3 regions of the Lysinibacillus sp. NPDC097195 genome follow, and region 3 is predicted to be linked to each of the others. Evidence: predicted binding sites of a transcription regulator. Region 3 holds the regulator's gene; each other region holds the start of a gene.
The links. Region 3 encodes LexA, which represses DNA repair genes until DNA is damaged. Its sites were predicted from a motif close to CGAACATATGTTCG; they were not measured.
Positions count from the first base shown of each region.

Region 1: a site for LexA is predicted at 9,561-9,574, ahead of ACIQXI_RS02030 (carbohydrate kinase). Genes of this name have one in related genera too.
Region 2: a site for LexA is predicted at 2,305-2,318, ahead of ruvA (Holliday junction branch migration protein RuvA). Genes of this name have one in related genera too.

Region 1 is NZ_JBIWDP010000001.1:396,936-407,806, forward strand. Features, by position in the region: gene ACIQXI_RS01980 (phosphoribosylanthranilate isomerase) at 1-457, shown strand, start outside; gene trpB (tryptophan synthase subunit beta) at 457-1,668, shown strand; gene trpA (tryptophan synthase subunit alpha) at 1,665-2,456, shown strand; gene ACIQXI_RS01995 (hypothetical protein) at 2,585-2,944, opposite strand; gene recJ (single-stranded-DNA-specific exonuclease RecJ) at 3,131-5,470, shown strand; gene ACIQXI_RS02005 (adenine phosphoribosyltransferase) at 5,485-5,997, shown strand; gene ACIQXI_RS02010 (hypothetical protein) at 6,517-6,975, shown strand; gene ACIQXI_RS02015 (DUF3139 domain-containing protein) at 7,002-7,352, shown strand; gene ACIQXI_RS02020 (MarR family winged helix-turn-helix transcriptional regulator) at 7,546-7,998, opposite strand; gene ACIQXI_RS02025 (MFS transporter) at 8,156-9,412, shown strand; gene ACIQXI_RS02030 (carbohydrate kinase) at 9,607-10,698, shown strand; gene ACIQXI_RS02035 (pseudouridine-5'-phosphate glycosidase) at 10,703-10,871, shown strand, end outside.
Region 2 is NZ_JBIWDP010000001.1:374,069-384,939, reverse strand. Features, by position in the region: gene queA (tRNA preQ1(34) S-adenosylmethionine ribosyltransferase-isomerase QueA) at 1-600, opposite strand, end outside; gene ruvB (Holliday junction branch migration DNA helicase RuvB) at 619-1,623, opposite strand; gene ruvA (Holliday junction branch migration protein RuvA) at 1,642-2,262, opposite strand; gene ACIQXI_RS01910 (phosphotransferase) at 2,376-3,209, opposite strand; gene ACIQXI_RS01905 (LysM peptidoglycan-binding domain-containing protein) at 3,244-4,332, opposite strand; gene ACIQXI_RS01900 (transcription repressor NadR) at 4,476-5,006, shown strand; gene ACIQXI_RS01895 (thiol-disulfide oxidoreductase DCC family protein) at 5,224-5,616, opposite strand; gene pheA (prephenate dehydratase) at 5,639-6,517, opposite strand; gene ACIQXI_RS01885 (ACT domain-containing protein) at 6,846-7,301, opposite strand; gene obgE (GTPase ObgE) at 7,326-8,615, opposite strand; gene ACIQXI_RS01875 (Spo0B domain-containing protein) at 8,621-9,148, opposite strand; gene rpmA (50S ribosomal protein L27) at 9,286-9,585, opposite strand; gene ACIQXI_RS01865 (ribosomal-processing cysteine protease Prp) at 9,582-9,938, opposite strand; gene rplU (50S ribosomal protein L21) at 9,955-10,263, opposite strand; ribosomal protein L21 leader region at 10,278-10,353, opposite strand; gene ACIQXI_RS01855 (site-2 protease family protein) at 10,399-10,871, opposite strand, start outside.
Region 3 is NZ_JBIWDP010000001.1:1,978,610-1,989,480, forward strand. Features, by position in the region: gene liaF (cell wall-active antibiotics response protein LiaF) at 1-509, shown strand, start outside; gene ACIQXI_RS10260 (sensor histidine kinase) at 506-1,543, shown strand; gene ACIQXI_RS10265 (response regulator transcription factor) at 1,518-2,150, shown strand; gene ACIQXI_RS10270 (TSUP family transporter) at 2,409-2,855, opposite strand; gene ACIQXI_RS10275 (sulfite exporter TauE/SafE family protein) at 2,840-3,094, opposite strand; gene ACIQXI_RS10280 (LysR family transcriptional regulator) at 3,194-3,847, shown strand; gene ACIQXI_RS10285 (hypothetical protein) at 3,861-4,082, shown strand; gene ACIQXI_RS10290 (hypothetical protein) at 4,157-4,540, opposite strand; gene tkt (transketolase) at 4,944-6,938, opposite strand; gene ACIQXI_RS10300 (DUF896 domain-containing protein) at 7,159-7,392, opposite strand; gene ACIQXI_RS10305 (GNAT family N-acetyltransferase) at 7,565-8,101, shown strand; gene ACIQXI_RS10310 (YneB family resolvase-like protein) at 8,098-8,763, opposite strand; gene yneA (cell division suppressor protein YneA) at 8,766-9,080, opposite strand; gene lexA (transcriptional repressor LexA) at 9,246-9,863, shown strand; gene ACIQXI_RS10325 (gamma-glutamyl-gamma-aminobutyrate hydrolase family protein) at 9,905-10,627, opposite strand; gene ACIQXI_RS10330 (prepilin peptidase) at 10,640-10,871, opposite strand, start outside.

The DNA.
Region 1 (10,871 bases), 1.6 Mb from region 3:
ACGGAAAATTGGTGTTTTTGTCAATCCGACGCCTGAGGAACTACGTGTGGCAGTCTCTAGCGTGCCATTAGATTATGTGCAATATCATGGTGAGGAAACGCCAGAGTTTATTGTTCAGCAAGGTTATCCTTCCATTAAAGCATTGTCTGTCCATTGCGCTGAAGATGTGCAAGCAGCTACTAGCTATGATGTCGACTACTATTTATTCGATGCGCCTGGCACGGACTATAAAGGTGGCAGTGGCCATACGTTTGATTGGACATTGCTTGAGACAGCTGGCATTCCACATGAAAAGTTAATTTTAGCAGGTGGCTTAAAAATAGAAAATATTCATGAGGCATTGTCACTTGTCGGCCCTTACATGGTAGATGTTTCTAGTGGTGTGGAGACAGAGGGTAGTAAGGATACGAAAAAAATAGCAACGTTTTTACATGCAGTAAAAAGGGGGAGCTTATAATGGTAGTTTCAATAGCAAATAGTGTACCGACAAAGGAAGGACGTTACGGGAAATTTGGTGGGCAGTATGTGCCCGAAACATTAATGACTGCTTTAATTGAACTAGAAGTGGCATTTGACGAGGCAATGGCAGATTCAACATTCACAGACGAGCTAGCTTATTACTTACGGGAATATGTAGGACGTGAAACACCGCTATATTATGCAGAAAATTTAACACAAGAACTTGCAGGAGCGAAAATTTACTTAAAGCGTGAAGATTTAAATCATACTGGCGCCCATAAAATTAATAATGCAATTGGGCAAGCGCTTCTTGCCAAACGTATGGGGAAAAAGAAAATAGTGGCGGAAACGGGTGCAGGACAACATGGTGTAGCAACTGCTACTGCTTGTGCATTGTTAAATTTAGAATGTGTTGTTTTTATGGGCGCCGAGGATATTAAACGCCAACAATTAAATGTATTCCGAATGGAGCTACTTGGTACAAAAGTAGAGTCGGTGGAAACAGGGTCAAAAACGCTGAAAGATGCAGTCAATGCGGCACTACGTTATTGGGTGACGAATGTCGAAGATACCCATTATATTTTAGGTTCAGCATTAGGGCCACATCCATTCCCGAAAATTGTGCGTGACTTCCAACGTATAATCGGTGTGGAAACAAGAGCGCAAATACTGGCAAAAGAAGGACGATTACCAAATGCGGTGGTTGCATGTATAGGTGGCGGTAGCAATGCAATTGGCATGTTCCATCCATTTGTAGATGATGAAGCAGTTGCATTATATGGTGTAGAAGCGGCTGGTAGCGGTCTTGATAGCGGCAAGCATGCAGCAGCTATTGCCGGCGGCCAGTTAGGCGTTTTACACGGAGCGTATATGTATTTACTACAAGATGACAATGGCTTTGTGCAGGAGGCACATTCCATTTCAGCTGGACTTGATTATCCTGGCAAGGGGCCAGAGCATTGTTATTTACATGATATCGGCCGCGCCAAGTTTGATTCTATTACAGATGAAGAGGCGCTTAAAGGTTTACAATTACTAAGCCGTACAGAGGGGATTTTACCAGCGTTGGAAAGTGCCCATGCGATTGCCTATACAGCAAAGCTGGCAAAAGAAATGGATGCACATGATATTATTGTTGTTTGCTTATCAGGTCGTGGTGATAAGGATGTCCATACTGTGCGTGCAGTACTTGGAGGTGAGGAATTATGATAATGTTACAGCAAGCAATTGAACATGTGAAAAACGTTGGTAATAAAGCATTTGTTCCATATATTATGGCAGGAGATGGTGGACTCTCAACATTAAAGCCTACAATATTATCATTACAAAAGATGGGTGTTACAGCGATTGAAGTGGGTATTCCCTTTACAGATCCTGTTGCAGACGGGCCTACCATTGAACAAGCAGGAGAACGTGCTTTAGCGCAAGGTGTAACATTGCGTAATGTTTTAGAAGCACTAGCCTCATTCCGTCAAGAAATCACAGTGCCATTAGTCGTCATGACTTATTTTAATCCTGTATTAGCTTATGGCTTGGAAGAGTTTGCACGCGCTTGTGCGGCAGGGGGGATAAAGGGCTTAATTGTACCTGACGTACCTTTAGAGGAAAGTGCTATTTTACGTCAAACGTTAAATCCCCATGGCGTCGATATTGTACAGCTTGTATCGTTAACAAGTCCCCCAGAGCGAATTGCTCGTATTGCGGCGGCTAGTCAAGGTTTTGTCTATGCAGTAACAGTAAACGGTATTACGGGGGCGCGTGCAAGCTTTGCGGATGATTTAGAAGGTCATTTTGAACGGTTACGTGAAATGTGTGATATTCCGGTTTTAGCTGGTTTTGGTATTTCAACACCACAGCAAGTTGTGAGCATGGCAGCACTTGGCGATGGCGTAATCGTTGGCAGTGCAATTGTAGCGGCTTTACATGAAGGCAATGTCGCTAAAGTCGAAGCATTAGTCGCAGCGTCAAAAGGTGTGCCTGAGACGTCAGCGCGTTAATAGAATTGTTTGTAAATTGTTTGGGTGCCTGGCACTTTTCTTGGGTTGAATAAGCGAATATTAACGACATAGCTAAAAAGTGTTAGATTGACTGTAGTCAAACTAACACTTTTTGTCTTATGTGATAATTATTTAAAAGCATAATTGAATAATCCAACATATAATGGGCCAATCAGGATGCTCAATGTGATGCCGAAAATAGCTAGTTTAACATAGAATGGTTCACCATCATAACGTACTTCTTCATTAAACTTTTTATAACTATAGCCAACATCAAATAGTAAGCCAAAGATAAAGACCAATTTCCATACAACTAGTGGAAGGAATTGATAATGAGCAACGTAACAAAATAGACCGATCCATGTTATTAAAGAAAAAACAAAATCAACTATACCAAAAGAAGTTTTATAGCCCTCTTTTAAAAATATTCCAATTAAAGCTATTGCTAAAAATCCTAAATAGCATAGCCAAAAAATTTCAATCATCACTTACCTACTTTCTCTCATACATCTAAATGATTATAGCGAATAATATATTATATGTGAATAATAGTTTTGCACTTCCATGATTGTTTTGTAGATAATTTATTCAATCAGGATAAAACTAGTAAGTTAGTGAGTAGTGCGTACGTGCTTGATTTTCGGTATAATAGCCTTCGTGAGGAAGTGAGAGAAATGATTTTATCGAAAAAAAGATGGCAGGTAGAGCGTCCCGACGCACAACTTGTACAAACATTACAAAATGACTTACACCTTTCTGCAATTGCGGCAAAAATTTTGGCGGCACGAGGCTGTACAACATCAGCTGAGGCAGAAAGCTTATTAAATATGACAGAAGCGAATATCCACGACCCATTTTTAATGCATGGCATGACAGAAGCAGTCGCGCGCATTCAGCAAGCACTTGAAAACAATGAGAAAATATTAGTTTATGGAGACTATGATGCCGATGGAGTGACAAGTACAACAGTAATGCTCAATGTATTGCTAGACCTTGGTGCAGATGTGTCTTTTAAAATACCAAATCGCTTTTTACACGGCTATGGACCGAGTGAAACATTATTTCGTGAAGCCTATGAAGAGGGCGTTCAATTAATCATAACGGTGGATAATGGCATCTCAGGTCTTGAACCGATTCGAGTGGCAAAAGAACTTGGGATGGATGTCATCGTAACAGATCACCATGAACCAGGTGAGGAATTGCCACCAGCGGATATCATTTTACATCCGCGTGTACCAGAAGGGCATTATCCATTTGGTGAGCTGGCAGGAGTTGGGGTGGCGTTTAAATTAGCGCATGCCCTATACGGAGAGCTACCAACACATTTATTTGAGTTTGTAGCGATCGGGACTGTGGCTGATTTAGTACCGTTAGTGGACGAAAATCGCTATCTTGTGAAGCGTGGCATTGAAGAAATGCGTCGTTCACTTAGCCCTTGGATACAGGCGATGTGTGAGGTGGCAAGTGCTGAGCAAGCCACAATAAATGAAGAAACAATTGGCTTTTATTTTGGACCACGTTTAAATGCAGTGGGGCGACTTGGCGAAGCCTCTCCTGCTGTCGAGTTATTAATGGCAGAAGATACAACAAAGGCAGCAGCACTGGCTAAACAATTAAATGGCTGTAATACAGAGCGCAAAGATATTGTCAAAAGTATTACAGATGAGGCAATTGCTCTTATTGAAGCAGATGAGAAAATTGGAGACTCTCTTGTGTTAGTTGTAGCGGGAGAAGGCTGGAATGCTGGCGTTGTAGGGATTGTCGCTTCGAGACTTGTTGAGCTTTATTATCGTCCAACCATTGTGCTCTCCTTAGATTTTGAGAAGGGGACAGCAAAAGGGTCTGCACGTAGTATCGAAGGATTCCATTTGTATAATGAGTTGGCGAAAAATAGAGATATTTTACCGCATTTTGGCGGACATCCAATGGCAGCAGGAATGACGTTACCGCTAGAACATGTGGATGAACTGCGAGCGCGCTTGGATGCACAGGCAAGAGAATGTTTAACAGAAGAGCAACTAACACCGATTTTGTCAATTGATATCCCACTTAAAATAGATGAAATTTCCGTGGATGCTATTGAAGAGATTGCAACACTTGGCCCATTCGGTACAGATTTCCCGAAACCAGTGTACGTGCTTGAAGATGTGGAAATTGCCACTATGCGTAAAATTGGCGCCGCTGAAAATCATATTAAGATGGAATTAACAGACGGTTTGGAGAAATTGGATAGTGTAGGCTTTAATAAAGGGCATCTGTACAATGAGCTGACATATGGTGTAAAAGTATCGTTTACAGGTGATCTTCAAATTAATGAGTGGCAAGGGCGAAAAAAGCCACAATTTATGATTGAGGATGTCCAAACGACAGAATGGCAATTATTTGATATTCGTGGCATTCGTCAAACATCACGTTGGCTACATACAGTGCCAAAAGAGGAAGCAAACTTTTTTGCGTTCCGTCCAGAGACGATTAGCTACTATCAATCATTGCTTGGTGTGCCCATTATATTGATTGATGAGATGTTAGCCAATGTGGAGCAAACCGATTATATTGTGTTGCTGGATTTACCGCAGCATGTTCAATTATTAGAAAATGTTTTACAAAAAACTGCACCTACGCGTATTTATGCTCATTTTTATATGCCGGATTCACAGTATTTCAATGGCATGCCTAGTCGTGAACAATTTGCGTGGTACTATAAATTTCTAAAGCAACGTCCTGCATTTCCATTGGACATGCATTTGTCAGATTTGGCTAAGCATACGGGTTGGCCATTAGAAGCATTAAAATTTATGACACAGGTGTTTTTTGAACTTAATTTTGTTAAAATGGAGAGTGGACTGACGACTGTCAACGTCAATGTACCGAAAACGGCATTAACGGAGGCACCGTCTTACAAACAACGTTCAGAACAGATTGAATTGGAACAAAAACTTGTCTATGCACCTTATATAGAGTTAAAACAATGGTTTGATGAACGATTAAATTTATATGCGAATACCATTTCGTAGGAGGAGTAAGTACTATGGATTTAAAGCAATACGTGACAACGGTTGAGAACTGGCCAAAAGAAGGCATTAGTTTCAAAGATATTACAACAATTATGGATAACGGTCCAGCTTACAAATATGCAACGGATCAAATCGTAGAATACGCCAAGGAAGTAGGGGCAGAAATTATCGTAGGTCCTGAAGCTCGTGGCTTTATTATCGGTTGCCCGGTTGCCTATGCGCTGGAAATTGGCTTTGCGCCAGTTCGTAAACCTGGAAAATTGCCACGTGAAGTAATTAGTGCAGATTACGGTTTAGAGTATGGTAAAGATACATTAACAATGCACAAAGATGCCATCAAACCAGGTCAAAAGGTGCTTATTTGTGATGATTTATTAGCAACTGGTGGGACAGTAGAAGCAACTGTACGCTTAATTGAGGAATTAGGTGGAGAAGTTGTAGGCTGTGCCTTCTTAATCGAACTAAACGAACTAAATGGTCGTGCAAAATTAGGCGATTTAAACGTGAAAACGTTAATTCAATACTAATACTAAAAAAAAGCTGTCGCTATAATTGGGACAGCTTCAGACTGTAGACAAACTCGAAGATTTTCGAGTTTGCCTACAGTCCTTTTTTTAAAAAAAAATAATATAAAAGTGTTGACTACTGCCGTTGCTTTCCGCTATGGGCGGTCGCTTTCCGCGGGCACATCGTAAGCCGCAACCCTCGCTAACGCGCGGTCTGTTGCGTCTTACGTACTGTGCGTTCCCGCAGGAGTCGCCCGCCCTCCGCTCCAATCAACTTTATATGTAATGCTAACCGTCTACTATAAAATAAATTAATCTATTTGAGATGATGGAAAATGATGACGAAGAATCAAATCAATGAACGTGAATAATTAGAAATGCTGACAATTGACCAATTGGTGCCACAAGACCATTTAGTTCGAAAACTAGAGGCAGCAGAATACCGAGATTATTTATGCTGATCAGATAGAAATTCCGAATAATTGGATTTCCCCTAATGCTGTAGAAAATGAAAACTACTATCCTGGCACAAAAACATTAATGAAAATAGGGGATGTTTTATATTCTACAAAATCATTAGTGACGTCTACAAAAATTGTTGGACATGTAGGTATTGTCGGTCCTGACTATAGAATATATCATGTTAATCCTGTAGATGAAGTGGCTGGGAAGAGAGATACAGTCGAAACCTATAGTAGTCGACATGGAGCAAATGAAACAATTTATATTTACCGACCTCGTTCTGGAGGACAAGGGGCTGCGGATTGGGCAGCGTATGCTTATTCTTATGCTAAAGTTTATGATATTATTAATTTACAGCCATTGAACACACTTTCTCCTAATTACTGTTCTAAGTTTATTTGGCAAGCATTTTTCTATAGCAATTCTGGAGATATTACTAATTTAGGTCTAACAGGTTCTAGTACAGCCTTCGTAACACCTGGTCACATTAAAAATGCTAGTATTTTTACTAATGTAGGTTCGTTCACTACTAAATAAAACAAGCTTTCACTATATTAGGGAGAGTGGTAATTATTAAAAAATTTTTAATTATCCTGTCTATTGTACTTCTATTATGTTTAACACCTTTTGTGTACATTCAAGTAAAAAAGCATATTTCACTTAATAAAGTAATGGATTATCTAATTGAGGAAAAAGGTTACGATGAATCTGATATTTTTATGATTGAAAGTAAATGGACTACCGGGATACCTAATTATTATGTAAAAGTAACTTTTCAAAATGAGCCTAATATAGTATATCTTTATTTTGCACATGATATTAAAGGACAGTTTGAGTATTATGATATTCGCGGAATAAAAGTCCCAATAGAAGATTTGAAAAATTATGACCCTTATAAAAACAATCGTTCCTAATTCAGGGTACATAAAGGTTTTAAAGTTTTGTATACGACTAAATAGCACTAAGTAACATTATTAACAAGAGCCCGTGGTATTTCTAGTAGAAATACCACGGGCTCTTTGTGATTTAACGACGAATTGTAGGGTTTTTTGTGCATTTACCTCAGAAATATCATCCAAGTGCCAGGCACTCAAACAATTCTGATAATTATTCGTAGGATTTTACGACATGTTGAATTTTTTTTAGCGTTTCATAAAAGTCTTTATATTTTTCGAGTCCAATATCATGGATGATTTTCTCCTGAATATCCATCCAAATAGGAGCTGCTTCCGTTAATTTTTGGAGGCCTGTAGTCGTTAAAGAGATCGTTTTTGTTCGCCCATCTTGTGGATTACGCTTCACTTCTACATAGCCATTTTTTTTCAAAAGATTGACATTACGAGTGATGGTAGTCTGATCAAGTAATAGAATTTCACCTAATTGACTTACTGTAACTGCTTTATGTTGGGCGATATTTGCTAGCATCGAGTATTGCGTAACTTTTAAATTAGTAGGTTCAAGTACTTTATCATACAGTTGCGTAACGACCCTAGTTTTTTTTCTAAGATTTGCACATACGCAAATTTGAGTATAGTCAATGTCTATGTAATTTCTCTCCATAACTAGATCTCCTTTTCACTTTATCGTTAATAATTATTGTACCACTAAATGGAATTTTTTTCTTGACAACCAAAATACTAATTCATTAAACTATATGTATATACATATAGTTTAAATATTGAAAAAATTACTATTTTTATCGAAATGCAGGTGGCTTATGAAACGTATTCATTACAGTTGGATTATTTTAGTTATCACTTTTTTCTCGATTATTGTAGCGGGCATCACCTTATCTTCTTCCGGTGTTTTTCTCGCTCCATTTGAACAGGAATTTGGCTGGGATCGCTCGGTTATAGCTATGGCTTTTGCTATTAGTCTTTTCTTATATGGTATTTCTGGTCCATTTATGGCAGCACTACTCGAAGTTATTGGCTTAAAAAAAATGATGCTAGCGGCTATGGCAGTCTTAATAGTGGGCATTGCGCTTACGTTATTGATGCAGCAAGCGTGGCAATTAATGATTATTTGGGGCTTTATTATTGGTCTTGGAGCCAGTCTATTTCTAACTGTATTAAGTCCTTTTGTAGCAAATAATTGGTTCGAGAAACGAAGAGGACTTGCGCTAGGCATATTAACAGCAAGTACTGCAACGGGACAATTAGTGCTTCTGCCGATATTAGCTATGATTATTGAAAAATCCTCATGGCGATGGGCAATAGTATTAATTATCGTGTTAAGTTCCATCATGTTTATGATGATTTTACTGTTTATGAAAAATAAACCGACGGATGTCGGTCTTCTACCATATGGGCTAGAGGAAGAAAGAGCAGAAAGTCTAGTAGCAAATAAGAAAAATCCAATCATTATTGCCTTTAATGGTTTATTTGAAGCGGTGAAAGTAAAAGAATTTTGGCTGTTGGCTGGCAGTTTTTTTATTTGCGGTTTATCTACAAGTGGTTTAATCGGAACCCATTTTGTATCTTATTGTATTAGTTTTGGCATTCCTTTAGTAACAGCCGCTTCCTTTCTTTCATTCATGGGCGTGTTTAACTTAGTTGGCACAACATTATCAGGCTGGCTATCTGATCGTTTCGATAATCGTTGGTTACTGTTTTGGTATTATCTTTTAAGAGGAGCCTCATTAGTTTTCCTTCCGTTTGCCCTAGCGCAAGGCTCAATAACATTGCTTATACTGTTCACGGCATTTTATGGTTTAGATTGGATTGCTACTGTACCGCCAACAATCGGTATTTCTAGACAAATTTTTGGTGCACAAAAAAGTGGCATCATTTATGGATGGATTTTCGCCTCCCATCAAGCTGGCGCTGCAGTAGCAGCTTACGGAGGGGGTTTAATCTATAAATTTTTCAATTCGTACACATGGGCATTTTTCTTAGCAGGTGTTTTTTGTTTATTAGCAAGTCTATTTGTTATTATTGTGAAAAAACAAAAGCTGACTAAATTAGCTCACTAAAGTCTGAGGTATAAATTCTACCGATTAAACATAATCGTATAAACAACATGAAAAGTACAAATAGTATGCTAGGTAGTTATCTAGCGTGCTATTTTTTTGCTGTCAAAGCCTTTTAGAAAGGCAAGAATAAGAAAAGTTTGACTTTATTCAAACAAAAGTTTATAATACAAACAAATATAATAAAAGGTGATGCTATGAATGAAAGAGAACAAGCGGTACTGGCTTTAATTCGCAAAAATCCGTTTATGTCTCAGCAAGAGATGGCAGATAAGATGAATCTGTCCCGTCCAGTACTTGCAAACTTAGTGTCGAGCTTAACGAAGCAAGGGAAAATTGTTGGCCGTGCTTATATTTTACCTGAGGAAAATGAAATTATTTGTATCGGCGGAGCTAATCTCGATCGTAAATTTCATGTAAAAGGGGCCGTGCAATTTGGTACTTCCAATCCTGCTAGCTCCTCATTCAGTGTAGGTGGGGTTGGTCGCAATATTGCGGAAAATTTAGGTCGACTTAATCATGAGGTAACGTTACTCACGACAGCTGGTAAGGATGCAGATTGGCAAGTAATCCAAGAAGCATCAGAGTCGTTTATGAATTTGCGTTATGTCGAGCAGTTACCAGAAGCCACAACGGGTTCTTATACTGCGATTATGGACGAGCAAGGTGAGCTTGCCTTAGCTGTTGCGAACATGGATGTTTATGATTTATTAGTGCCGAGTTTATTGAAGAAAAACGAGGCCATGCTAATGAATGCAGGCTGCTTTATTATGGATTTAAATTGTCCGAAAGAAACGGTAGCTTACATCCAACAAGTAGCGATTGCGCGGGCAATTCCATTTGTCATTGTACCGGTATCGTCACCAAAAATGAATCGATTACCGGATACATTGCAGGGCGTGACTTGGTTTATTTGTAATACTGACGAAGCTGAGACAATTGTAGGTCATACAATTGTGGATGAGGCAGGCTATGAAAAAGCGATTCACAAGCTTCTTCAATTAGGTGCCGAGCATGTCATTATTACTGCAGGTAGCAAAGGTGTTTATGCTGCTTCGACAGAGATTGCACCACGTCATTTTGGCGCGAAAGCAATCGACAGAATTGAAGATGTAACGGGTGCAGGTGATGCATTTGTAAGTGCTGTTATTCACGGTTGGTTAAGGGGTCAATCCTTTGACATGTGTATTGATGCAGGCTTAACAAATGCTAAAAATACATTGGCGTCGCCGTACACAGTAAGACCTGAATTGTCAGAAGAATTGTTGAAAAGTGAAATGGAGGAATAACATCATGAAAGAATTCATCGTATTATCAGAAGAAGTAAAAGCAGGACAAGCGAAAGGTCTACCAATTGTTGCATTAGAATCAACAATTATCTCACACGGTATGCCGTACCCACAAAATGTGCAAACAGCACGTGAAGTAGAGCAAATTATCCGTGATAACGGTGCAGTACCTG
Region 2 (10,871 bases), 1.6 Mb from region 3:
AATTTCAACGCCTTTAGCACGCACTTGTTCTAATAATTCTTGCGTAAAATGAAGCCCTGCTGTTGGTGCTGCAGCCGAGCCACGCTCTTTCGCATAGACTGTTTGATAACGCTCACTATCATCTAATTTTTCTCGAATATAGGGTGGCAATGGCATTTCGCCAAGTTGCTCTAATATTTCATAAAAAATACCATCGTATTGAAACTCAAACATACGACCGCCGTGATCTAGCTCAGCTGTACAAGTAGCAGTTAATAAACCGTCACCAAATGTCACAACAGTTCCCACTTTCACGCGTTTCGCCGGCTTGACAAGTGTTTCCCATTCATCAGTGCCTGCAGTTTGCTTTAAAAGCAACACTTCAATATGTGCACCTGTTTCTTCTTTCACACCCATTAAACGTGCCGGTAATACTCTTGTATCATTCAATACAAGACAGTCACCTGCTTGTAGTTCATCTACTATATGAGCGAAGTGATGATGCTCAACTTTTTCTGAGCCCGGTGTCACGACCATTAAACGACTTGCCGTACGATCGACAAGTGGGGTTTGTGCAATAAGCTCCTCTGGTAATTCAAAATCAAAATCTTCTACACGCATGAAAAAAACTTCCTTCTTTTATGTTTGTTGTGGATAGTCATATCCAAAATGTTCGTAAGCAAGATGCGTTGCAACACGCCCACGCGGAGTACGTTGAATAAAGCCTATTTGCATTAAATAAGGCTCGTACACATCTTCTATCGTTACACGTTCTTCACCGATGGAGGCAGCAAGCGTATCTAAACCTACTGGGCCACCACGGAAGCGCTCAATCATATTGGTCACAAGCTTATGGTCAATATGGTCAAGCCCTCTAGGATCGACTTGTAAAAGCTCTAGCGCTTGCTTGGCAAGGTCCTCCGTTATCATACCATCTCCAAGCACTTGTGCATAATCTCGCACTCGTTTTAGTAAACGGTTTGCGATTCGGGGTGTACCACGTGAGCGCCTTGCCATTTCACTTGCTGCTACTTGTTCAATATCCACATCAAATAAATGGGCACTTCTGACAACAATTTCAGCAAGTGATGGATTATCGTAATACTCTAATCGTAGCAGTACACCAAACCGGTCTCGCAATGGAGCAGACAATGCGCCCGCTCTTGTCGTTGCCCCAACGAGGGTAAACGGTGGCAAATCAAGACGGACAGAACGGGCTTCAGGGCCTTTTCCAACAACTATGTCTAAACAAAAATCCTCCATTGCTGGGTACAGCACCTCTTCAATTGCACGTGGGAGACGATGAATTTCATCAATAAATAACACATCTCCCGGTTCCAGCGAGCTTAAAATTGCCGCTAAATCTCCTGGACGTTCAATGGCAGGACCACTCGTCATACGAACATTAACATTCATTTCATTTGCAATTACCACGGCTAATGTCGTCTTTCCCAATCCAGGAGGACCATATAATAGTACATGATCTAAACTTTCCTGACGAAGCTTCGCCGCTTCAATGAAAATTTGTAAATTCTCTTTTACCTTCTGTTGCCCAATATACTGTGTTAATTTTTGAGGTCTTAGAGATAATTCAAATTGTTCATCGTATTTGCCCGCTTCACTTGCTATCATGCGTTCTGACATGTACCTGCCCCCCTTTTGTTATTTTAACTTTAATAGCAGCTGCAATGCTTGCTTCATGTAGGCATCTGTTGTTTCAAGTTTGTCATTGTCTTCAAGTTGCGGTCGGATTTTTGCAAGCTCTTTTTCTGAATAACCAAGTGCCATTAATGCTAAAATGGCTTCTTCTAGTTCATGCTTATGCGGATTGACACCAAATAACGGTAACTCATCTTCTGCACTAGGTAACTCAATTGTCTCTAGTAAAGAGCCAAGTTTACCTTTTAAATCTAGAATCATTTGACGAGCAGTCTTTTTGCCGACACCTGGGAATTTCACTAAAAATGCTTCGTCTTCACGTTCGATGGCGCTAATTACTTGTTGTGGATTGCCAGTTGCTAAAATCGCTAGCGCACCTTTAGGTCCAATACCCGACACTAAAATTAATTTGCGGAATAGTTCTCGTTGATCCAAATTTGGAAAGCCATACAATACTTGAGCATCTTCACGAACATGCAATTGAACGTAAATTTGTTGTTCTGCTGCTGACGTTCGAAAGGCAAATGGATTCGGTGTATTCAGTTGCCACCCAATGCCATGTTGCTCAAGTACGATATACTCAGGCGTTATACGTACTATTTGTCCTTTTAAATAATCATACATGGTAAATCCCTCACATTCATCGTCTTCGATTATAGCATATAGCGAACGAATGCTCGACTATATTCAATGGCGAAAATGCCGTTCACATACAAAAATGACCGCCTCGGAGACGGTCATTTCTTCATCACTCTATCAATATCGTACCACAGTTTTGGCCAGTATGTTAAGGCTCGCTTCGTAAACGGTATTAAATAATCTAAAAAAACTAGCTGTTGTTCCAACGGCAAGTCTATAGCAAATAACCATTCTCGCAACAGCTCATTCGGAAATTTTAAGCGATGGTACTTTCTCTTATCTAACCGTTGAAGCTCTGGTAATTCTTTTAAAAGACTATCAAAATCATAATCTACTGCCGGCAACACTCGATGCAACCATAATATATATTCATCATCTGCTTCTCCTAGGTGTGCTAAATCAAAATCAATTAAGCGCAATTCACCATCTGTACACCATAAGAAATTATGATGAACAACATCGCCATGCAACAGTGTTATATCTTTTTCCGGCACATCTTCTAGTTCCATTAACTGCAAAGCCTTTTCACTAAAGTGAATAATTTGCTCCACTTCTTCTTTTGTTAAAAATGCACGAAATTCACTCCGTCTGCTTTTAAAGCGCATGTGTCGCATCTGCCATTTTAAAAGCTGTGAGAAGGTATGCAGACCTGGTACTCGTTGCCACGCAATTTTTTGATTTGTATCATGTAAGGAATTTAATAGCTTAAGCGATTGTTCTCTATCTTTTTTATGGGCAAAATTCGCACTGTGACTTCCCTCTTGCCACATTTGAACGATTAGTTGCTCATCATCACTTTTAACTAAAGGCAGGACGAGTGAGGGCTCTAGTCGTCCAAGTTGGCGATGAATTGCCCTCACCTTATTCGCTATTTCTAGCTGTTTTGCTCGTTTTACAAAATAATGCTTGGATTGATATTTATACTTCCAAATATTAGGTTTTACTTCCTCGACAATATACGCTTTTTTACCATCGATAAGGCGTCATCCCGCCTGGGAAATAGTGCGGTGACATCCATGGTCCTCCTGAAGGACATGGCGGCGGGCAGTGACAAGGGTCAAATTGCCAATTAGGCATTGGCATCATGACAGGTTGTGATCCACATCCACAAGGTTGCCCCATACCATGTTGTGCACCACATCCGCAAGTTTGACCCATGCCATGTTGTGCGCCGCATCCGCAAGATTGGCCCATGCCATGTTGTGCGCCACATCCGCAAGTTTGACCCATCGGCATCATTGGCATCATTGGCATCTGATCGTATTGTGGTTGCATTTGTGGCTCATTAAAGAATGGTGATGAGCTCGATTCTAAGAAATTCGCACCTTCAACTTGTTGTGGCATCGGATGTTGTGGCATTGCACATGGCATAGGTTGTTGTGGCATTGCATAAGCCTCAACTTGCGGTTGCATAGGCATATGCCACCACATTTGCTGATGCATTGGATGATGCATTGGCTGATGACAGCTAGAGCAATGTGGCACCATTGGCATTTGTGGTACATAGTGAACCGGTGGTGGTGCTGGTGCTGGCGGCGGTGGCGGCGGTGCTGGCTGAGCTACTGGTGGCGCTGGCGGCGGTGGTGCTGGTTGCGGCATCTGCGGCATCTGCGGCATTACTAATTGTTGATTCCAGCTCAATTCTACTGGCTGTGGCATCCACATCGGTTGCTGTGGTTGCGGCATTGGCATCGGCATCGGGATTGGTATAGGAATCATCTGTGGCTCAGGCATTGGCATTGGTGCTGGTGGTTGAATAACAATAGGTGGTGGTGCAGGCATCGGCTTTTGCACCTCTTTTTTGATACTTTCCTTGCTTGGTCTTGGCTGTGTAGGCATCTCTTTATGCATTTGCGATTCCTTATGTGTTTCTTTATGTGGCTCTCTATGTGTCTCTTTGTTTATTTTTTCAGGCAAAATAATTTCCATGCCGGGAACAATATAATCAGGGTTGGCAAGATGAGCATTGAGTCGCTTTAAGTCCTCAAACGAAATACCGTACTCCTTCGCAATCTTCCACAATGTATCTCCCTTTTGAACAATATGAATACGCAATTTTTTCCTCCCTTCCTCTCTACGTATCATATGTTCAATGTTTCATTTGGATACAAAAAATTCGCGCATGGTGGAAATGCTTCATGGTACACTAATGCTTAAGGAATAACGTTTCCTTTATTACTAAGCAGAGGTGATCTTTTATGAAAAAAATGTTAGGCGAGGAACGCCGACTGCAACTTTTAGAAATGCTAAAAAAAAGTAACACACCTATCACTGGGACAGACTTTGCTAAATTTGCTAATGTTTCTAGACAAGTCATTGTCAATGATATGACATTATTAAAAGCTAGAAATGAACCCATTATTGCAACTAGCCAAGGTTATATTTATATGCATCAAGAGCAACTTGTTCATACTGTTGAACGAACAATCCCATGTTTTCACTCACCTGAAGACGCCAAAGATGAATTGCTAACAATTGTGGACTGCGGTGGTACGGTGAAAAATGTCATTGTTGAGCATCCCATCTACGGTGAAATTACCGCTTCTTTCATGGTCTCCAATCGGCATGAAGTTGAACAATTTGTACAGCGTGTAAACGACACACAGGCTAGCTACTTATCTGCACTTACAGGCGGCACTCATCTTCATGTTATTTCAGCACCTTCTGTTGAAACTTTAGACTTAATTGAACAAACCTTGCAAAAAAAAGGCTATCTCGTGACTGATTAACAATTCACAGCTACGTACAGAATTGACAACGAATTCAGAATTGTTTGGGTGCCTGTCACTCAACATCAGAAGCCGCAACTGTCGCATTCGCGTCTCCAGTTGCGGCTTTTATTTTGTACATTTCCAAAAGTTCACGTACATTTTCACTTTAAATGAGATGCACCAATTAAACTGACATTAAATTCAGAATTGTTTGCGTGCCTGTCACTCTAAAAAGTCACTCCAGAAATCGCTCTCGTTGTGACGGTGTTGGTAATTGACAGACTTGCTTTTGGCCAAATAGGCGATAACGATTTTTAGCAAAAAGCTTATATGCGGCATTGCGTATAAAATTTGGTATAACAATCAGTCCGTAGCACACTGGCCATAAGCCATCTAAACGGCGACTAATTTTCAGTGCCGCTGTTGACTCAACATAAAATTTTCCTTGCTCAATGTAAACAACACTATCTATATTTACAGGTATTTTGTATTGTGCTAGTAACGCCTGCCCAACGTCACTCTGAAGCGAAGCAAATTTGAAAAATGCAGCTCGGTCGCGCTTCATTATAAATTGCACACTGCTATTACAAAAATGACAAACGCCATCAAATAATATAATGCCACCCACACAATTCACCTCTTCTAGCTTTTTATTCCTCGTCTGATGTTAAATACGTAAAGTATGTACCAAGGGATTTTACTTTGCAGCCAAGAGCCGCTAGCTCCTCCATTGCCCCTCGCATCATTGGTTCTTTTTCATCTGCTAAAACATCAATCATAAAGAAATAATCGCCAAGACCTGTTTTTAATGGCCGTGATTCAATTTTACTTAAATTTAATTGGCGCCATGCAAATACGGATAAAACTTGGTGTAAAGCCCCTGATCGGTCTGTCGGCAATGTAATCATAAAAGTTGTTTTTGCTTGCCCTTCTGATAACTCCTGTGGCAGCCGTTTGTTTTGCTTGGATAACACAAAGAAGCGAGTATGGTTAAAATGAAAATCATGGATATTGTCTTGCACGATATCTAGTCCGTATTTCGCTGCTGCTGCTGCATTCCCTACGGCTGCAATACAGTCATCTGGATTTTCCGAAACAAATTTTGCTGCCGCCGCTGTTGATGTAGTTTGATGTAACGGTACATCACTGAAACGGTAAAATAAATATTTATGGCACTGTGCCAACGCATGTGGATGTGAATAGACCCCTTTAATTGCTTGCCAATTGTCCTTTTGCGCTTTATTGACCATTAAATGTTGTTGAATTTTTAGTTGTAGCTCACCAGTCACATAAAGTGTTGCCTCATGGAATAGATAATCGAGCGTCAATGGGACTGAGCCCTCCAGTGCATTTTCTAAAGGTACTACTGCTAAATCTACCTTGCCCTCTGCTACTGCCTCAATGCATTCAGGTATCGTTGCACATGGGACAAGCCAATCAGTTGGGAAGATAGATTTTGTTGCTAAATATGTAAATGATGCTTCTGGTCCTAAAAATGCAATTCGTTTCTCCCACTGCTGCTCTGTCATTGAAAATGACCTCCTTCACTATAACTTATAGAATATGAAACATTTTTAATGTTTGGAAAACTCCGCATAAAAAGAAAAGGCTTTATATAAGCCCCGTAAAAATATGATTGTGATTCCTATATTCACTTTAAAATACCGTGAATTAAATCAATATACAAAAATAATTTCGCAGTACTTCTGCATTATAGCGACTTAAGCGAGACCTCACAGAGGCTTGACTTCAGCTTCAGCGAGGCTTGCTCATCGCATGCGGAAAGGGAGCGAAATTTTGTATTAACAGCTACTAATATTCACTGTAACAGACAAAGGGGCATTGCAAACTGCCCCTTTACAATGCACCAGAACTAATAACCTCAGCTGACTCTACAAAATCTAATCGTTTAAGTTGTTGTATTAAGTCATCGAGTTCAGAAGTCATACTCGTCACATCTAAAGACAACGTCACATTCGCACGTCCTTGAATCGGTATTGTTTGATGGATTGTCAGTACATTACAATGTGAATTTGTGACAGTTTCCAATAGCTTAGCTAATGTTCCTTTTCGATCTTGAAGCTGTAAAAAGACAGTTAAAATACGCTCTTGTACAATTGAATGAAAAGGAAAAACAGCATCGCGATATTTATAAAACGCACTTCGCGATAAATCTACTTGCTTTACCGCATCCCAGATGGAGGAAACAGTACCACTTGAAAGTAAGTGTTTTGCCTCCAACGTTTTTTGCATAGCATCTGTTAATACATCTTCACGAACTAAATAATATCGCTGATTCGCAACATTTTTCATACGCTTCCCCCTAAAACTCCTGTTCTAATCTATAAATTCAAACTCAAATTCTTGCAGACGAACTGTATCACCATTTTGTGCACCACGCTCGCGTAATGCCTCATCCACACCCATACCACGTAATTGACGAGCGAAACGACGAATACCATCTTCACGACTAAAGTCTGTCATTTTAAATAGACGTTCAATCGAATAGCCAGTAATAATAAATGCACCATCATCATCACGTGTAATCTCGAAGCCTTCACCTTGTGATTCATGCTTGTACATCACTGTAGCGTCTGATTGCTCCTCTACATCCTCAAATAATGGGAATTCCGGCGTTACTTCAAGTAAATCTGCGATTGCAAATAATAATTCTTTTAAGCCTTGGCGTGAAATCGCTGAGATTGGGAAGATTTGTACATCCTCTCCTACCTTTTTGCGGAATTCCACTAAATTTTCTTCTGCTTCTGGCATATCCATTTTATTAGCTACAATAATTTGAGGACGCTCTGTTAAACGTAGATTATATTGTTTTAACTCCTCGTTAATTGTTAAATAATCTTCGTACGGGTCACGACCTTCCATTCCTGACATATCGATCACATGAACAATGACACGTGTACGTTCGATATGACGTAAAAATTGATGTCCTAACCCTACTCCTTCATGCGCACCTTCAATTAGTCCTGGTAAGTCAGCCATGGCAAAGCTTCGGTGATCCTCTGTTTCAATCATGCCTAAATTCGGTACGATTGTCGTAAAATGATAAGCACCGATTTTTGGTTTTGCTGCAGACACAACAGATAACAGCGTTGATTTACCAACACTTGGGAAACCTACTAAGCCAACATCTGCTAATACTTTTAATTCTAATATAACATTTAATTCTTGTCCTGGCTCCCCTTTTTCAGAAAGTTCAGGCGCTGGATTCGCCGGTGTTGCAAAGCGGGAATTTCCGCGTCCACCACGACCTGCTTTGGCGATAATCGCTTGTTGACCATGCTCTACTAAGTCTGCGATAACTTCCCCTGTTTCTTCATTCATTACAACTGTACCTGGTGGCACTTTGACAATTAAATCTTCAGCGCGTTTACCGTGCATCCCTTTACTCATCCCGTGCTCACCACGGTCTGCTTTGAAATGGCGTTTATAACGGAAATCCATTAACGTACGTAGGCCTTCTTCTACTTCAAATACAACGTTACCTCCGTGACCGCCATCACCACCAGCGGGACCACCATTTGGTACATATTTTTCACGGCGGAAGGCGACCATTCCATCACCGCCATCGCCACCTTTTACATATATCTTGACGTGATCGACAAACATTTAATTCACTCCCTATTTGCACTCAACACATATTGCCAGCACGTATTCGTCTGCACAATTGTTTGAATGTCGAATTGTTTCAAACCTTTTTCGGTGAATGCATCTGCACTCCACAGTCCATTTAGCGTAAACGTCAAAACAAATGTATGATCGTCTACACGTACATCGAGCGCTAGGCTCTGCTCCGTAAACGGATCTAATGTATCATAAACATGCATAACTGTTTTGTTTAAGTACTCTACAACATCCTTGTCAATATTATTCGTGACTGGTTTTTTGATCTCACCATTAAGCTCCAGCGGTAACGCAGGAAAGCGCCACCCTGCTGTTTGTAGCCACTCCATTGTTTGTGGTAATTGTAGACGATTCATGATAGACAATACTCGCAGTTGTTCCGAATAGTGCTGGATAAGTTCTTTTGATTCATCAATTCTACCTAAATCTAAATTCATGCGAATTAGTTGAAGTTGATTCACATAATCATGATTTGCAAAACGTAATACCTCACTAATGGTTAGTGATTGATTGTTCATCCCATTCACTCCAATAAAGTTATCTTAACTAGTATAACAAGTTTTGATGTATTTTTCCCTTAATTCTTCATTGAAATTTAGCCAAAAAAAGGACTGCAATAAATGCAGTCCTCCGCTTTATGTTTACTGTATTAAAATTAAGCTTCTTGTGGAGCTGGGTATACAGATACTTGTTTGCGATCGCGACCTAAGCGTTCGAACTTAACAACGCCATCAACTTTAGCAAATAGTGTATCATCACCACCACGACCTACGTTTGTACCTGGGTAAATTTTTGTACCGCGTTGACGGTAAAGAATTGAACCACCAGTTACGAATTGGCCATCAGCACGTTTAGCGCCAAGACGTTTAGACTCAGAGTCACGTCCGTTTTTAGTAGAACCTACCCCTTTTTTCGATGCGAAAAGTTGAAGGTCTAATGCTAATAACAATTTCATTCTGTTGCACCTCCTACTTGGTTGTAGTTGATTTGGATATATTGTCCGTAATTTTGCACCATAGAATACACTTGAGCAGTCATTACTTGGACAATCAATTGTAGTTTTGTATCAATTTCAGGTTCTAAATCTGTCGGTAAATCTACCTTAAGATAGCCTCCACCTTCAGCTGCTTGTTCAACTTCTGGTTGTAATTGTAGTAGAGCATAAATCGCATTTACCGTACCAATGGCAATAGTAGATGCTCCTGCACATACTAAATCTTTACCAGATTCGTCGTACTCAGCATGTCCTGAAAATTCAAATGCAGACACATGTCTATTTTCATCATGATGTATCGTAACTTTTATCAAGTGTTACACCTCACAATTAAGCATTGATTGATTCAACAACTAATTTTGTATAAGGTTGACGGTGACCTTGTTTACGACGGTAGTTCTTTTTAGCTTTCAATTTGAAAACAACGATTTTCTTTTGACGGCCTTCTTTAACAGCTTTAGCTGTTACAGTAGCGCCTTCTACGAATGGAGCTCCAACTTTAACGTTTTCGCCACCTACGAATAGAACTTTATCGAAAGTTACAACCTCGTCAGCTTCTACGCCTAATTTCTCAACATAGATTTCTTGACCAGCTTCTACTTTGATTTGTTTACCACCAGTTTCAATAATTGCGTACATTTTACTGCACCTCCTCTTAGACTCAGACTCGCCTGTTTATAAAGGTGATCGAATGATACTTAAACCTTATCAGAGCGGTTGTAGTAGCACGGGTGCTACAAACAATAACATTAAAATACTACCACATGAATTCTATCACGTCAACCTGTTCATTACATATTTCTCAAATGCTAAACGGTATTTTCGATAGTTCCATTCTTTTAGCACTTGTAGCCATATAAATAAGCAAAGAATCGCTAGAAAAACGGATTGTGGCAAAGTCATTAAAGTTATAATAAATAGTATAGTAGCAAAAATGAGAGAAAGCGAGTAATAATATTCAAATAAGCGCGCACTTGGATAAACTAAAAATAAACTTGCCAGGATGATCCTTCCTCCGTCTAGTGGAATGATTGGCAATAAATTAATAATTAGTAACACCAACTGCACATTCACGAGTCGAGTCGCAATTAAATCTGGCATGAAAAAAGCAAGGCCAATCCCCAGTATTGTGGCGATTGGTCCTCCTAATGCAATCCAAAGTAGTGAAGATGCTTGCACAGCTGCTGGATTTTCAAATTCAATTTCCCCTCCATACGGTGCAATAACACATGATTTTATTTTCACGC
Region 3 (10,871 bases):
TTTTTTTCATCGTCATCTCCCTCTTTACGATGTGGAGTTTGCGCCTTTTTATCGTTATTATGCTCTTATATATGCTCTATCAATACTTACAACGAGAAAATGAACCAAAAATCGTCAACGTTGAGTTTGACAAGCCACCAGCAACTAAAAACGAATTATTTGGCACACTTCCTGCACCCGACGAAGCCTATAAATGGCAAGATGTACAGATTCAACGTCTAGCAGGTGATATTACAATTGATACAACCCAAACGATATTACCTGCTGGCCCAAGTTTTATTACAATTCGACAAGGCATTGGCAAAGTACAAATTTATGTTCCTTACGAAATTCCGTTTCGTTTACATTACACGACGTTATTCGGCGAATTTACTTGTCTGCAAGGAGGGCCCCAACGACTACTGAATGAAAGTATCGTAGTGTCCGATGGTAACCCTGAAGATGCCAAACGTACCCTCATCATTCACGTTGCTACTTGGCTAGGAGATTTGGAGGTGTTACGTAAATGATTGCCTTTCTTTCAAGAGTATTTACGCTATTTTTTATATTAATTGGAGCGGCATTTGGCCTGCTATATGCTATATGGGGCGAACCAAACGAGAAAGTTTGGCAACCTTTATGGCAACAAAACTATGACAATATCCCATTAGGCGCCATTATTTTAATTAGTCTATTTGCGATTAGTTTTTTTATTGGGAGTTGGATTAGTATGACTGCTCGTGCACGTGAGGCGCAGGCTACCCGCTTTGTAAAAGAATTAATCGAGCCAGATTTCGTGCTACCTAAAAAGCATGCGCTGCCAAAACCATTAAAAAAGGCAATTGTGCAAACGGGCGAGTTAATTGATACACAACGAAAAAGCTTACAGCGACTTTCCAATGAGCGTGCTGAAGCTAACGATAAAGTCATCCAAGAGCGCATCATTGCCGAACGTCAGCGTCTAGCACGTGAGCTCCATGACTCTGTTTCACAGCAATTATTTGCTGCCTCGATGTTACTTTCTGCTTTAACTGAAAGTGATGAAAATGCTAAAAGTTTAAAACAAGTAGAAAAAATCGTCCAACAAGCTCAGTTGGAAATGCGCGCATTACTATTGCATCTACGTCCTGTAGCCTTACACAATAAAACACTCGCACAAGGCTTAGAGGAATTGATTATTGAGCTGCAACAAAAAGTGTATTTTCATATTGAATATGAGCTAGAAGAAATCGCATTAACGAAGGCAGAGGAAGACCATTTGTTCCGCATTGCCCAAGAAGCATTATCGAATACGTTGCGCCATTCAAAAGCAACCGAGGTTGAACTATTACTTGTTGCTAGAGATGATTTAGCGATATTACGTATTCAAGATAATGGCCTTGGCTTTGATGTAGAAGCCGATAAATCGGCATCGTATGGTTTACAAAATATTGCCGAGCGCGCGGTGGAAATTGGTTGTAAGTATAAAATTGTATCTGTACCAGACGAAGGTACGATTGTAGAGGTAAAGGTTCCACTACAGAAGGAGGTTGTTGAAGTTGATTCAAGTATTAATAGTGGATGATCACGAGATGGTACGAATTGGCGTATCTGCCTACCTGTCAGCACAGCCTGATATTACAGTTGTTGGCGAAGCGGAAAATGGAGCGGTGGCTGTTGAACGTGCGCTCGCCCTGCGTCCTGATATTATTTTAATGGACAATGTCATGCCTGTTATGACAGGAGCCGAAGCGACTGCCAAAATATTAGAAGCTTGGCCAGAAGCGAAAATCATGATGGTCACGAGCTTTTTGGATGATGATAAAGTTTATCCTGCCCTAGAGGCTGGTGCCATTAGTTATATTTTAAAAACATCTAACGCCAAACAAATAGCCGATGCTATACGTAAAACAATGGGCGGAGAAACTGTTTTAGAACCAGAAGTCACGTCTAAAATGATGCATCGTATGCGCTATGGTACGAATACACCACTTTACGAGCAATTAACTGAGCGCGAAATGGAAGTGCTATTATTGATGGCAAAAGGCAAGGCAAATCAAGAAATCGCCGATGACTTATTCATTGCCTTAAAAACCGTGAAAACCCATGTCAGCAATATTTTAGCCAAACTAGACGTCCAAGATCGTACCCAAGCGGTAGTCTACGCCTTTCAAAATGGTCTAGCGAAATAACTTTTATTAACGCCTGCAGGTTTGTGGTGTTTCGAGCTCCTTTGGTGGCGATTCACCTGGATTTGATGGCGGTTCGTCGAGGTTTTGTGGCGATTCGCCTCATTCTATCGGCGATTTGTGCACTTTTATCAATTAAGGATAACTGAACATTTGATTCAGCTATCCTTTTTTCATTTGATTTAGAACAATAAATCACGTACAACTTGGGCAATCAATAATAGAAAGATAGCAGGCAATGCGATTTGAAGCCACCTCACTTTAATATATTGCACCATTCTCATTCCTAAATGAGACCCCAAAATCGAGCCAACCGTGACCGGAATAGATGCCCCATTCGACAATGCCATAAAGATAATAAAATACAAAAGCACTCATGCAGCTAGAAAACATCACAAAACGTGTTAATTCAACAGCCTTTAAATAGCTATGTTGCTTCTTTAAAAAATATATATTATTCATCAATGCAGATCCTGGTCCAAAACCACCATCATACATACTAATGAAAAATGGCGTGATGAACGATGGCTCTTTTTCATAATTATCTTCTACATCCATCCCCATTTTTCTATTATTTTTAAGGACCATAAAAAAGGAAAAAGTAAGAATAATACAAGCTATTATATTCATTATTTTTTCAGACAGTCGTGTTGCCAAAAATGCACCTGTTATTCCCCCAAAACATGCCATAATCATAAATGGCAACATTTTTTTAAGGCTACTTTCTTTTTAAATATTAGTGTGAGGACATTGGTAAACGAAGAAATACCTGTGGCGAACTTATTCACTGCCACCGTAGCATGAATAGGTACACCCACTAATAACATTGCTGGTAGTAGGACAAAACCTGCTGCCCCAAACATGACACCAATCATCGCAGCTATTACGCCGATAGAAAATAACATTAATCCATCTACTGAAAACCATTCATTTAAGAAAATAGCCATTCCTCTCACCTCTATTACTAACTTACTGCTATAATTTACATAAAACAAATATATATTTTTTTCATATTCATAAAAATAATTTATAATATGGTGATAATAATGAATTTACATGCACTAAGAATTTTTACAAAAGTTGCAGATTTAGGGAGTATAACGGCTGCAGCTAATGCCTTACTGTTAAGTCAACCTGCTGTGACGATTCAAATTCGCAATTTAGAAAAAGAGTTGGGTTTGAAACTAACGAAAAGTAAAGGACGCGGAATTCAATTAACAGAAGAAGGGCGATTTGTTTATGAACAAGGACTACGCCTATTTCACTTAGAGGGACAAATTGAAGATAAACTTAAATTGTATGTCGCCAAAGAAGAAAAAATTCATATTGCGACCTCTTACATACCGATTAATTATGTCTTGCCTAAATACATCGCAAATTACAAATTAATGTATCCAAATATAGAATTTTTCGTATCACTAGGAAATGTAAAATCGGTTGAAGATAAAATTCGCAAGTACGAAGCGGACTTCGGATTTGTTGTTCAAAGTAATATAGGACACGAAGATCTATATTTCGATAAATTAATGGAGATTGAATTTGCATTTATTGCCCACCCATCACATCCATTAGCTAATCAAAATGTCTCGTTATGTGCGTTATCCAAGGAAGAATTAATTTATCGTGAAAAGGGCAGTTCAACACGAGATTTATTAGAAGCTATTTTTTATTCTCAAAACTCAAAATTGTCCATTGCCTAAGATAGGCTTACAGATGCAAGGTTTATTTGAATCGTTAAAAGCTGTAGAAGCTGGCTATGGTATTGTCCTCGCCCCACTTCTTAGCGTAACAAACAGCATAGAAACGAAGAAATTGGCCCCTATCTTTATAAAAAATGTAGAGATTAAGCAAAGTTTATTTATTTGTACTAGAAAAAGCGAATTGACAAACCCGGTATTTGTAAGTTATTTAAAAGAAAATTTTTTATCGAAATAATAATAGATGCTATTCCGATACATTTTTAGGATCAACCAAAAAGTACACCACTATTTACGTGGTGTACTTTTTGTTTATTTAAAGAGTAACGTTACTTTATTTTGTAATAATTTTATAGTGCTTTCACTTTTATCACTGTTTTTTACATCTTTTTTAATATAATAACCGATAAAATAATCTTTAGCGTGATTTTCAAATGTATTCTCGTAAGTGTGGTTAGGTATTATAAAAGCTGAAATAGCTTTATCAGACTGAACAAATACAATAGGTATAGAAGAATTTAAGTAGAATTGAGTATATTGGTTATCGGAAGCTTCTTGTAAATAATTTTTAGTAATCAAAATCGCATCAAAAGAATTTGTATTATTTAAATCTTGTAAAGTTATTTTTTTGGTATAACATCTTTTAATAATATTATCATACTGAAAAGATGTAGAAAATGTAAAAAGGATTTTCATCTTTTGACACTGTTAAATCCGATTTAGAATCTATTGGTGATGTGTCAGCATTTCTAATTGTTCACGTTCATTAATTTTGATTCTTCGTCACCATTTATCCATCATATTTTATTTATAGTGGATTGTTAGTTATGCATATAAAGTTGATTGAAACTGAGGACGGGCAACTCCTGCTCAGAACGCACACAGCGAAAGACGCAACGGACCGGGCGTAAGCGGGGGTTGCGGCTTACGTGTGTGGCCGCGGAAAGCGCCCGGACGTAGCGGAAATCAACGGTAGGAGACATCTACATTTATTTAAAATGAAAAAAGACTGTAGACAAAATCGAAATTTTTCGAGGTTGTCTACAGTCTGACCGTAGTGCTCCCTTAGAGCATTGCGGTTTTTTTACGAAAGCTAATCTTATAGCGCTTTAACTTTCGCTACAACATTTTCTACAGTGAAACCGTATTTTTCCATAACGATTTCGCCTGGTGCTGAAGCGCCGAACTTGTCGATTGCCAGAACGTCACCTTCAAAGCCAGTGTATTTGTGCCAACCGAATGATGCACCCATCTCAATTGCTAAACGTTTTGTGACAGCTTTTGGAAGAACTGATTCTTTATATGCTGCATCTTGTTTTTCAAAGCGATCCATTGATGGCATTGATACGACTGCTACATCGATATCTTCAGCTTTTAATGCTTTTTGAGCTTCGATTGCAAGTGATACTTCAGAACCAGTTGCAATTAAAATAGCATCTGCCACTTCTTTAGAAGCAGGTGATACCGTATAAGCGCCTTTTGCTACACCTTCACGCACTGTTTCGATTGACGCGTCAAGCACTGGTAAGTTTTGACGAGATAATACTAACACAGTTGGTGTTTTTTCAGACGAAACAGCAAGCTCCCATGCAACTGCTGATTCATTTGCATCTGCTGGACGAACAACAGAAAGATTAGGCATTGCACGTAATGAAGATAAGTGTTCGATTGGTTCATGTGTTGGACCATCTTCCCCTACCGCAATAGAGTCATGTGTGAAGACATATGTCACAGGAAGACCCATTAAAGCAGAAAGACGGATTGCAGGACGAACGTAATCAGAGAATACGAAGAATGTTCCGCCAAAGACATTAACACCGCCATGAAGAGCCATACCGTTCATCGCTGCGCCCATTGCAAATTCACGCACACCGAACCAAATATTGCGACCAGCATAGTCATCCGCTGAGAAGTCGCCTGCACCCTTCATCGTCGTTTTATTTGAGCCTGCAAGGTCAGCTGAACCACCGAAGAATGATGGAGTTTTCTTCGCAATTGCGTTGATTGCATCACCTGAAGATGAACGTGTTGCTACAGATTTACCTGCTTCATATACTGGTAATTCTGCTGCGAAATCTTCTGGCAGCTTACCATTCATTGCATCTTCGAATTGAGCTGCTAATTCAGGGAACTCCGCTTTGTAAGCTTCAAATTTTGCATTCCAAGCTGCTTCAGACTGTGCACCTTGTACTTCAGCTGCTGCATTGAATGTATCATATACTTCAGCAGGAATTTGGAATGGCTCATGTGCCCATTCATATGCTGCTTTTGTTAATACAACCTCGTCAGTACCTAGTGGCGCACCGTGAGAATCTGCTTTACCTGATTTGTTTGGAGAACCGAATCCAATAACTGTTTTCACTTCAATCAGTGTTGGTTTGCCAGTAGATTTTTTAGCTTCTTCGATTGCTTGGTTCACAGCTTCTACATCTGTACCGTCAGCAACTTTTAAATAGTTCCAGCCATATGACTCAAAACGTTTTTGCACGTTTTCAGAGAATGATTTTTCTAAATCACCATCTAAAGAAATATCGTTTGAATCGTATAATACGATTAATTTTTCAAGTTTTAAGTGACCAGCTAATGAAATGGCTTCAGCTGCAACGCCTTCCATTAAGTCGCCGTCGCCGCAAAGCGCAAATGTATAGTGATCGACAATATCATGTCCTGGTTTGTTGTAAGTAGCAGCTAAATGACGCTCTGCCATTGCCATACCAACTGTCATGGCAATCCCTTGACCAAGTGGACCTGTAGTTGCCTCTACCCCAACAGTATGACCGTATTCTGGATGACCTGGAGTTAATGAATCCCATTGACGGAAGTTTTGGATTTCTTCCATTGGTAGGCCGTAACCACCAAGGTGAAGTAGGCTATATAAAAGCATAGAGCCATGACCTGCTGAAAGTACGAAACGATCGCGGTTAAACCACTTTGGATTAGCCGGATTGTGGCGAAGTTGTTTTGTCCAAAGCGTATAAGCCATTGGCGCTGCCCCCATTGGTAAGCCTGGGTGACCTGAATTTGCTTTTTCAATTGCATCGATTGACAATGTTCGGATAGCATTAATCGCTAGTTGATCCGCATGTTGAGTCATTATGTTGTGACATCCTTTCTCGTCCTATATATTGTTCTACTACAGTTTAGTCAACATTGTCCTAGAAAACAATGCTTTTGTTATACTATTTGAGATTTATGACATACTTTATCATCATTCTGTAACTTGCTTTTTAAAATAAAAGTACTGAATGAAGAATGTTATCCAGCTATAACAATTGTATTGCTACACATTTGAGCACTGGATGAAATGTGACATATTAATTTAGAAATTTATTTTTTTTCGCTTGTTTTACCTTTTCAGGTGTAACGTCATTGCCTTCTTCATCGACAACTTTCACATTTTCAATCGTATCGCGCATTGTGGCTCTAAACGTATCTAAATATTCTTTGCGAAGAGAAGTACGCTCTTTCGCCTCTTCTTCCGTTAAATTGCCTGCTTTTGCTTTGGCTGCTAGTTCATTGATTCGCTTAATTTTTTCTTTTGATAACATTGTGACACACCTTTCAATACCTTTATTACTTCAGTATGCAAAGTATAGCATGCTTTCCCTTAAAATGCAGTTATACCAACCCTTAAAAACACTTCTTAGCCATAATTTACATGACTTCCAGATGTTAGTGCTGTATAACTAATAATAACAGAAAGTATTAGGAGGAAATAAGGTGAATATTACAACACAACGACTTTTGATTCGCAAATTTGTGGCCCAAGATTGGCAGGCTGTATATAGCTATATGTCCAATCAAACGGTGATGCACTATATGCCAGAAGGTGTTTATACAGCGCAACAAGTACAAAAATTTATTACAGATAATAGCGGAGAGCAAGCCAAACATTTCGCAATTGTTTTACATGATCAACCCAAAGTCATTGGTCATCTAGTATTCCACCAATACTTTGGCGACCATACATATGAAATTGGCTGGGTGCTAAATCCTGCGTATTTTCAGAAAGGCTATGCATCAGAAGCAGCACATGCCCTATTAGATTACGGCTTCTCTAAAATGAAGCTTCATAGAATTATTGCCACATGCCAACCCGAAAATATTGCCTCCTATCGAGTAATGGAGAAAATAGGCATGCGACGTGAAGGATTTTTTAAAAAGTGTATACCGCATGGAGACGAATGGTGGGATGAATACTACTACGCCATTTTGCAGGAAGAATGGCTAGAAAAAAAGATTAGCAGTGCAAATTAATTGCCTGCTAATCTTTCTTGGTGTTCTTGATAGCGCCTATGGACCGTTGCTTTGCTTACTTCAAAGCCAAGCCCCTTCAGAGTCATCGCAATTTCTTCAAAGGTAAAGCCACGATTGCGCAGCTTAACAATTTCTTCTATCGGCACTTCTTTTCGTTCCTGACCATTCGGATTACCACGATTAGACAAATTATGTTCAGGACGATATCCATTTTCTACTGCACGACGCATACCGCGACGGATTTTCGCATTATGGATTTTACGCTGATATTCTTCAACAATGGCTAATATTTCAAGCAACATTGTATCCATTTCATTTAATTGTACAGGGCCAGCATCTCGCATTGAAAAAACATCTGTTTCTGTTTTTTGCAATAAATGTAGTACAGCCATACGTGCATTACCACGTCCTAAACGTGTTTCATCTTGCACAAATAATGCGTGTATACCATTTTCTTTAATAAAATCTAGCATTTCAAGCAATCCTTCACGCTCTACATCATAGCCGCTATGCTTATCTTGAAAAATACATCTCACATCATAGTTTTGTTCTTTCGCATAGCGTAACAATTCCTCTTGTTGTCGCTCCAACGAAGAACTTTGTGTCTCTTTGTCGGTACTAACACGGCAATAAATTACAGCCGTTTGTTGTTTAGTCATCATTTTTATTTTTCACTTCTCGCAATTTCAATTGAATTGGTGGGTAACTCATTGTCCCCCACTACTGGTATAACAAGTGATTTTCCTGCAACTATTTTCACGCTATGTAATTCGTTCTCGGCTTTCACAAGCTTTATCCAGTCATCCGTACCCATTTTACCACGGTATTGTTCGGCTAACGACCATAAGCTATCGCCATGTTCGATATAAATTTCAGTATAAGTAATGTCTCCGGGATCAGTAATAATAAGATAACCTGCAAATAGTAAAAATGCGCCTAATAAAATTGAAATATGTGTATTTTTTTTAAACCAATTCATTCATCTTTTCCCCTTTTCAGAATGTTTGTTCGGAATGTATGTTCTTATAATAAAACGAACAAATGTTTTTGTCAAACACTTTTCGAACCTATGTTTGCATAAGTGTTCGCATTCTGCTATACTATCAAATAAGAAGAATGATCTAAAAAAAAGAGGTGAGCAATCATGAAAAAAGTTTCGAAAAGACAAGAGGACATACTAGCGTTTATTAAAGAAGAAGTACGCGCAAAAGGGTATCCACCATCTGTACGTGAGATTGGTGAAGCAGTTGGACTTGCATCAAGCTCAACAGTTCATGGCCATTTAGCTCGTTTAGAACAAAAGGGCTATATTCGACGTGACCCTACTAAACCACGAGCTATTGAAATTTTAGAACCTGAAGATTCAATTCAAAAGCAAAGTGTTATCCATGTACCACTTGTAGGAAAAGTAACAGCTGGTTCACCGATTACTGCGATTGAAAATATTGATGAATATTTCCCATTACCTGATATTTACGGCACAAGTGAAGATCAACTTTTCATGTTAGAAATAATGGGTGAATCGATGATTGAGGCAGGTATTTTAGATGGGGATCTCGTTATCGTCAAACAAAAAGCAACTGCTGATAACGGAGATATTGTCGTTGCCATGACGGAAGAAGATGAAGCAACTGTTAAACGCTTCTTCAAGGAGACAAATCATTTCCGCTTACAACCAGAAAACGCTACAATGGAACCAATTATTGTAGACCAAGTTTCAATTTTAGGACAGGTAGTTGGCTTATATCGCCGTGTACATTAATGCATTCTCATACTTATACAAACAACAAAGAGAAGCACTTATCATGCTTCTCTTTTATATTTTAAGCTTGCATTAACGAATGCCTTAAAAAGCTTCTGTGCAGCAATATCCCCTACAATTGCTTGTTCCTCTGGATGCCACTGAACAGCTAGACAAAATGGGAACTCTTCGTGAACGATTCCCTCAATTAAGCCATCACTCGATTTTGCCGCAACCATGAATTTCTCAGCTAACACATTGACCGCTTGATGATGAAAGGAATTCACTGCAATTTTTTCTTCTTCCATAATCGTTTTTAGCAACGTATCGGCTGTTAATTGCACATAATGACTTGCAACACCACGAGCCGCTTGTTGCGTATGTTGTAACAGCCTACTACTATGGTATTCGCTATCAATATCTTGGTATAAAGTTCCCCCGAATGCCACATTGAGCATTTGCATTCCACGACAAATGCCAAAAATGGGCATATGCCTTGAAATAGCGGCCTGTATTAACGCAAGCTCTACCCTATCTCGTTCAGGATGTATCTGTCCTAATTTCGGTAATGGCTCTGCCCCAAATTCAAATGGATGAACATCATGTCCACCAGATAATAATAAGCCGTCCGTCAGCGATAAAACTTGGGCTGCATCTTCCTCTATCCCTAATGGAATAATTAGCGGAATACCACCAGCTTCAATGATACTTTTGCTGTAGGCTACATTTAATCTTGACGATAAATCATCTTCTGCAAACGCTGTTATACCAATAATCGGTTTCATTCCTATACCCCCTTACCAAAATCCTACATACCAATCTATTAAGACATCGCCATAGAAATACACTACTACCGCTGCTAACGCAATCGATGGTCCAAATGGAATCGGCGTTTTCCGACCTTGTTGCCGTACTTTCAGCACAATTATGCCAACTATCATACCTATTACCGCTGCTATAAAAAGGGTCAATAACGTATTAATCGTGCCAAGCACAAGACCAATTAAAAAGAATAATTTAATATCGCCA